2 regions of the Shewanella sp. S23-S33 genome follow, and region 2 is predicted to be linked to the other one. Evidence: riboswitches for the same ligand, from Rfam matches in the RefSeq annotation. Region 2 holds a riboswitch; the other holds the start of a gene.
What was found. A riboswitch is a leader RNA that binds a small molecule or an ion and turns the genes downstream of it on or off. The one in region 2 is predicted to bind cobalamin.
Positions count from the first base shown of each region.

Region 1: another riboswitch for cobalamin. It lies ahead of ACHA99_RS19045 (TonB-dependent receptor); the one in region 2 lies ahead of ACHA99_RS14705 (ABC transporter ATP-binding protein).

Region 1 is NZ_JBHFFD010000069.1:17,898-21,319, reverse strand. Features, by position in the region: gene ACHA99_RS19050 (hypothetical protein) at 1-1,432, shown strand, start outside; cobalamin riboswitch at 1,567-1,801, shown strand; gene ACHA99_RS19045 (TonB-dependent receptor) at 1,910-3,422, shown strand, end outside.
Region 2 is NZ_JBHFFD010000052.1:243,837-247,258, forward strand. Features, by position in the region: gene ACHA99_RS14700 (FecCD family ABC transporter permease) at 1-903, opposite strand, end outside; gene ACHA99_RS14705 (ABC transporter ATP-binding protein) at 900-1,775, opposite strand; cobalamin riboswitch at 1,875-2,051, opposite strand; gene ACHA99_RS14710 (histidine phosphatase family protein) at 2,272-2,997, opposite strand; gene metH (methionine synthase) at 3,267-3,422, shown strand, end outside.

The DNA of each region.
Region 1 (3,422 bases), on a different contig from region 2:
TCGAATCACTTGGCCTAAGGTTTTACTCGTGGGCATGGTTGCCATGCAGATCTCTGGCTGTAGCGATCCTCAACCTATGGCCGTTGTGGAAAGTAATAACGAGTCATTGCTACAGTTTGATAACGGTAAACTCATCCAATTTAAGGCAAATCCGAGTCCACAGTATCGCCATATTCCCTGTGATTTACCCGCAGTCGAGACTGTGGTCACCAACAGTTCGGCCTTTGCGGCGTTAACGCAATCTGGTGAGGTGATCACTTGGGGCGACAGTTATGCTGGCGGTGATAGCCGCGAGGTGACGGAGCAGCTTAAGCAAGTTAAGCAAATCGTCCCAGTTAAGGACGGGTTTGCCGCGCTGCGTCAAGATGGCACTGTGGTGTACTGGGGCAATGCGGGGAAATATAGCCTCGACAAAGCCTTACAAAACCGCATGACCAATATTACCAAGTTGTTCGCCAATCAAGAGGCCATTGCCGCCCTTGATGCCAATGGCAAGGTGCATACTTGGGGTTATGGCCCCTACGGCGGCAATAGCTTACATGTACAGGATCAATTAGTTGATGTTGTCGATATCTTCGCCAGAGGACGCAGTTTTGTCGCCCTCAAAAAAGAGGGCAGTGCTGTGATTTGGGGGCAGGTTGAAGAGTCGACCAATATGAAAAAGTTACTCCCGCAGCTTACAGATGTGGCGAAGATCGAATATTTTCAACACACCTATGCCGCCTTGAAAAAGGACGGCACTGTGGTGAGTTGGGGCTGGCGCAGTGATGCTTACTCGATCCGCAGCGCCTTAAAGGATGTGGCGAGTATGACGGCAAACAATTGTGCCTTTGCGATTTTAAGTCCTACGGGGGATGCGCATTTTTGGGGCGATGGGATTAACTGTGGTGTCGATTGGATTAAAAAAACCGATATCACAGGGGTAAAAGAGATTATCAGCATTGGCTCAGGCTTTTTATTACTGCGGGATAAGGCCGTGCCGCAAATTGTGGCCGACGATACTGATTACGCTCATATGTTTGGGTTTCACTATGCCCAAGAGATTCTTGATAAATATTGGCAGGAAGGCAGCATCATTACTCGAGGGCCAGCCTCCTTTGTGTTTACGCGTCCCGATGGCAAAGTGGTGTCTGTTGGTTATCGCGCCAACCGTGATAATGTGGAAAAGTTAATGGCACGTATTCCGCGCCTCACTTGGTTAAATGGCGCAAATGACGGTTATGTTGGCATCAGCGAAAAGGGGGAGTTGGTCTCTTGGTCGATGAATTTGTCCATGTTCGACAAGTCGCCAGTGCAACCTGCTGACTCGTTAGTGATTAAACCGCTGGATTTTACCCCCGTTGCCCAATGCGAAACCCCTGAGCAGCGTCAGGCGATTTTGAGCAAAGACAGACCAAAACCTGCGGCAAAAAACTGGGATGGTGTTTTTTAGCTTATGTGAGTTTTCTCGCTAACTTGAGATTAATGGACTTTCATCCGTATAGACGTCTATAATGCGCGCGCTCAGGTCTGATATGCCCTGAGCCTTGTTGGGCGTTAACAGATTGTACGCCCTTTGAACCTAATTTTGAGTCAACCTTCTGTGGTGCTTGCGATGATAGCGTCGTGAGATAATCGGGAAGCCAGTGAAATTCTGGCACTGCCCCCGCAACGGTAAAAGGTGAGAGAAGACCGCGTTTGATTGGTGTGTTCAAGACTGAACCCGAAAGTCAGAATGTGAAAGGTCAGTCTCGCGTTAATCCAACTTTAATGGATTAACATAGCCTAAGTCCGGAGACCGGCCCTAAAGGTGTTTTTGAGATTTCGGTGGGCAGATCTCAAAATGCGATAATCACCGTCAGTATTTATGACTGAATTAACGGTATCGTGGCGTCAATGCCCCGTTTTCCTTGCAGGAGTTAAAGGTAAAATGGGAACAAATCCAACAAAAATCGCGCTGCTGATCGGCAGCCTTTGCAGTTTTTCAATTATCGCGCCCGTTATGGCGGCTGACGATACCAGCACAGCTAAAGTCGACGAGCATCTTGTCGTGATCGGCCGCTCTGATAAGACCCCGTTAAATATTGCCGCCAATGTGAATGTGATTGATGCCGCTGCGATTGAAATGAGCGGCGCGACTAATTTGACCGACGTCTTACGTGGTCAAAGCGGTATTCAAATTTCGGATAACAATATTGGAACTAGCTTTGCGATGCGCGGTTTTAGCGCCAGCACTGCCGTTAATAACACGCTGATTTTACTTGATGGTCGTCGTCTCAATAATATCGATATCGCCGCACCTAGCCTTAATGCCATTCCGCTTAATCAAGTGGATCGTATTGAAATTTTATCGGGTAGTGCAGGTGTACTTTATGGCGATCAAGCCGTGGGCGGGGTGATTAATATTGTCACTAAGTCCCCTGAAAATACTGGCGGCAGCGTGCAGTTATCTGGTGGTAGCTTTGATACCTATGAAGGTCGTGGTGATGTGTCTGGCGCGATCAACAAAGATTGGCGTTACTTTTTCACCGGTAGTTACAACCAAGGTGACAACTATCGCCAGCATAATGCCAACGAAACCGGCTCTATTCTTGGCCGCATTCAATATAAAACAGCCACAGACTCCTTCTTTGTTGAAACCAGCTACTACGATAACGATCGTGAAAATCCGGGCTCGCTTACTGAAAAGCAATTTAAAGACGATCCCCGTGCTTCATCAAATAAGGTAGAGTATGCCCACGAGATGACCACTGCGGCGCGAACGGGTTACCAGCATCAGCTTAATCAAAACTGGGCGCTGGCGGCGGATTTAGATTACAGCGATACCTTAGTGTCTTCTCTTAATTGGGGGGCGAACAGCCATAACACACGCTCACTGTTAATGTTTAGCCCTAAAGCGTTAGCGAATTACAGTACGCGTCAAGGCGAGCTAAACCTAGTCACAGGTTTAGACATCAGCCGTGGTAAGGCTGATTTTGACACTATGGCGCGCAGTAATGTGCAGCAAATGCAAAGCGCCTATCTACAAGCTACAGTGCCTTTAAGCCATACTTTAAGTTACGTTGTGGGTGGCCGTTATGCGCGTGTGACCGACGAGTTAGTCGATGGCAATGTCTATCCTAATGGCATGGATTTAGACGAAAATGCCCACGCATTCGAACTGGGTTTAAATTACCGCCCAACTGCGGAGCACAGACTCTATGTGCGCGCTGATGATAACTTCCGTTTTGCCAAAGTGGATGAGCAAGCTTATACATCGCCGGGCGTATTTGGCTTAAAGCCGCAAACAGGCCGTTCCTATGAGGCGGGTTGGGATTGGGCTGTCGCTAGTCAAACCCTGCGAGTCAGCCTATATCGTCTCGATTTAGAGGATGAAATTGTTTATGACTCGAGTGCAGTTAAACCCATAGGTGGAAATTTCAACGGTGCAAACGTAAATGCCG
Region 2 (3,422 bases):
GCCGCAGGTAGCCACCAAAATAGCGGTAATCAAGGAGCAGAGCAGCAACATATTGAGCCGCAGCTTAGGCACATTCACCCCTAAGGTATGCGCCGTTTCATCCCCCGCCTGCAACGCCATGATCTGCCGTTTCATGCCTAAAATAATGAATAAACTCGCACCAATCACCAGTGTCGGCAGTACTAACAAGGACCAACTGGCCTTAGCGAAACTGCCTAAACTCCAAAACAGCACAGAGGCTGTCGCCTGCGGACTGGCGAAATACAGCAGCAGACTCGTTAATGCGCCGAACATAAAGGAGGTCGCCACACCAGAGAGCAGCATGCGCTCAACTTGGCTATTAAGCCCAAGCCCAGACAAGGCAAGCACTATTAGCACCGACAAACTCGCACCAATAAAAGCGCCCAAGGGCAAGCTAAACCAAAGTAATCCAGACAAGGCACCCGAACCGCTAAAAAGCCCAGAATGTGCCGCCATGCCCGCATTATCAAAAAATCCAGAGCCAGTGAATAAGGTCAACATCACCACAGCGCCAAAGGACGCGCCAGAGCTAATGCCAAACAAATAGGGATCGGCGAGCGGATTGCGAGTCACGGTTTGCAACACACTGCCCGCCAGTGACAAACCCGCACCCGCCACAAAAGCCAGTAAAATGCGCGGTAGCCTGAGCTCCATCACAATGCGTTCAGTCATGCCGTTGGCTTGAGTGAGATTCGTCGCTTTATTGATAAATACTTGAATAACATCCGTAAAACTGATGTTAGCCGCACCAAAACTCGTTGCGGCAATAGGCGTTATCAAAGTGATGATACCTAATACGAGCAGCATCAGTTGTTGTCTCGTCAACGGTGTCACGATACGCCCCAAATATGAGATGAAATATTGTTTACTCCCCTGAGTCATCCGCCCTCGCCTCGCTCATTCAGGCCATGATCTACATGGTGATAACCATAAAAATAGCTGATTAAGGGCTTTTTATGTTGTGGATGGGGCGATACCTGAGCACACACGCCAAACACATCGCCAATTCGCGCCTCGGTTAATACTTCGGTTGGCGTTCCCATAGCGCTGACTTCCCCGTTATGGATCAACAACAAACTGTCGCACAGGGCACTGGCTAAATTAAGATCATGAATTGAGGCAATCACGCTAATCCCAAGACTACGCACCAATTCGAGGATTTGAATTTGATAGCGCACATCGAGGTGGTTCGTTGGCTCATCGAGGATTAAAAGTTGCGGCTGCTGCACTATGGCGCGGGCAATCAAGGCGCGTTGCTTTTCACCGCCAGATAAGTGCTCATATTGTTGGTGCATCTTATGGCTCAAGCCGACTTTCTCTAAAGCCTTAGCAATACGCTCAATATCACAGCTCGAATTGGTATCGAACATACCCTTGTGGGGCGTTAAGCCCATACTGACCAATTGCTCTGTGGTGAGGTCAAAATAGTGCGGTGTATCCTGCTGCACTACGGCAACGCGACAGGCAAACGCCTTGGGCGACAAGCGCTCAATATCTTGATCAAAAAGGGTAATTTTGCCCTGAGTTGGGCGAACAAACCGATACAAACAGCGCAGCAAGCTAGACTTGCCCGCACCGTTAGGGCCAATCAGCCCCAGCATCTGCCCCGTTGGCAGCGTAAAGTTAATATCGGAAAGAATAGTTTTGCCATCGATACACCAGCTCAACTGGCTCACATTGAGCGCGACTGACGGGCTCAATGACGGGTTAGTGTCATTCACGGGGCTGTTAGTTTGGATTGCGGAAAGTTTCACCTAAGCGGCGCTCCTATCGAGTCCAAACCTGTATAAAAAAAGGTTGTGCATATTGTCATCTGCTCCCTCGAGTCACCCGCTCGAGAACTAAGGCTGCACGCAGCGATAACAGAAATAGGCAGGTCTCCTGACTCGTAGGGAAGAAGATTCGAGATCTTTTTCACTACTCACAGTTGCGGGCACAGTTCGGGCTGACTGACGAGCAGCTCCCCGATTCCCTATTATGTTTGGGTTGATATGCTCTTTGTTAACAACGCCACTTGAATTAAAACAACGGAGCGATTCGAACAAAGAGAGTCTATTCCCAACACCTATTTCTGCGACGTTATCACTCATTGCGCATGTAATACGCTATCTCGTTCAAACGTCAGGGAAAAGCATTATCCTACATCTATCCCATTAGGCAATGCTGTTTAAATCAGAATATTTTCATGTCAGCTTATTCTCGCCAAACGATCACGCCTACATCATAACTCCTAGGTCGTGAAATAAGGCCTCAACACCTGCGCCCACTCGGCCAATCTAAACGCCAATAGCAGGCACCCTGTTCATCTTGCAGCACATTAATGCTCACCACGGCCGCCACGGGTAAATCGAGTTGACTATAAAACCCCACCGCCCGTTCAACCCCTAGGGCACGCGCCATTAAGTGACGGATCACCCCGCCGTGGGTCACGACCCACACTTGAGTGGCTGGCATATTGTCAGCGTTTTCATTAACGGTACTGTTTTCATTACCCATTTTATGTGAGTCAAGGGTCAATCGTTCAAACTCGGCGGCGAGTATCTGGTCAATCGTCCCATTCACCCGCGACTCAAAACTTGCCATAGTTTCACCATTGGGTGGCGGAGTTTGCCAAGGGTCTTGCCAATACGCCGCTAAGCGTTCGCCCTCTTGTTGATACAGTTCATCGAGCCGACAACCGTCCCAATCACCAAAATCAATTTCCCGTAAACCCGACAAACACTGCGCCTGCAATGGCCTTGACTCAGATATCAGTGCCGCCGTCGAATGCAACTCGGCGGCAAAAGCGTGGGCAAAATCGGCGCAGCGGCGTGAAGTCGAGCTATAAATCGCGCTACACACGCTGGCCTGTGACTCAACTGCTGCCGACATTTGTTGCCAACCCTTTTTGCTTAAAGGCACATCCACACGACCCCGCAAAATGGCGCCGCCTTCACACTCACCGTGGCGCAACAATAACAATCGAACTTGTTTCATATATGCCTTTTTAGTTAGGGACTAGATACTAAGAACTAAAGCCGAGGGCCTAAATTCTTGATTCTCGATTCTCGCTCCTAATGCCTTTGACTTTCATCTTGCCCTGACAATCATAAGTCGCGTATTATGGACGTCTATACGTTTAAATGTCCAAAACAAATTTTTAAGAACAAGTATTCAAAAAATGTCGGCTGACGACAATAAAATGCACTTAGCATAACAATGGCCGATTTTTGGACTTAACTTAGCTGTATTTAAGGTAATTATTTATGACGATACCCTCTACCAAAGCCGGCCAGATATTGGCAGACATACGCAAACAGCTTGCAGAGCGCATTCTGATCTTAGACGGTGCCATGGGCACTATGATCCAAGGCTACAAGCTGGAAGAAGAGGACTATCGCGGCGAACGTTTTAAAGATTGG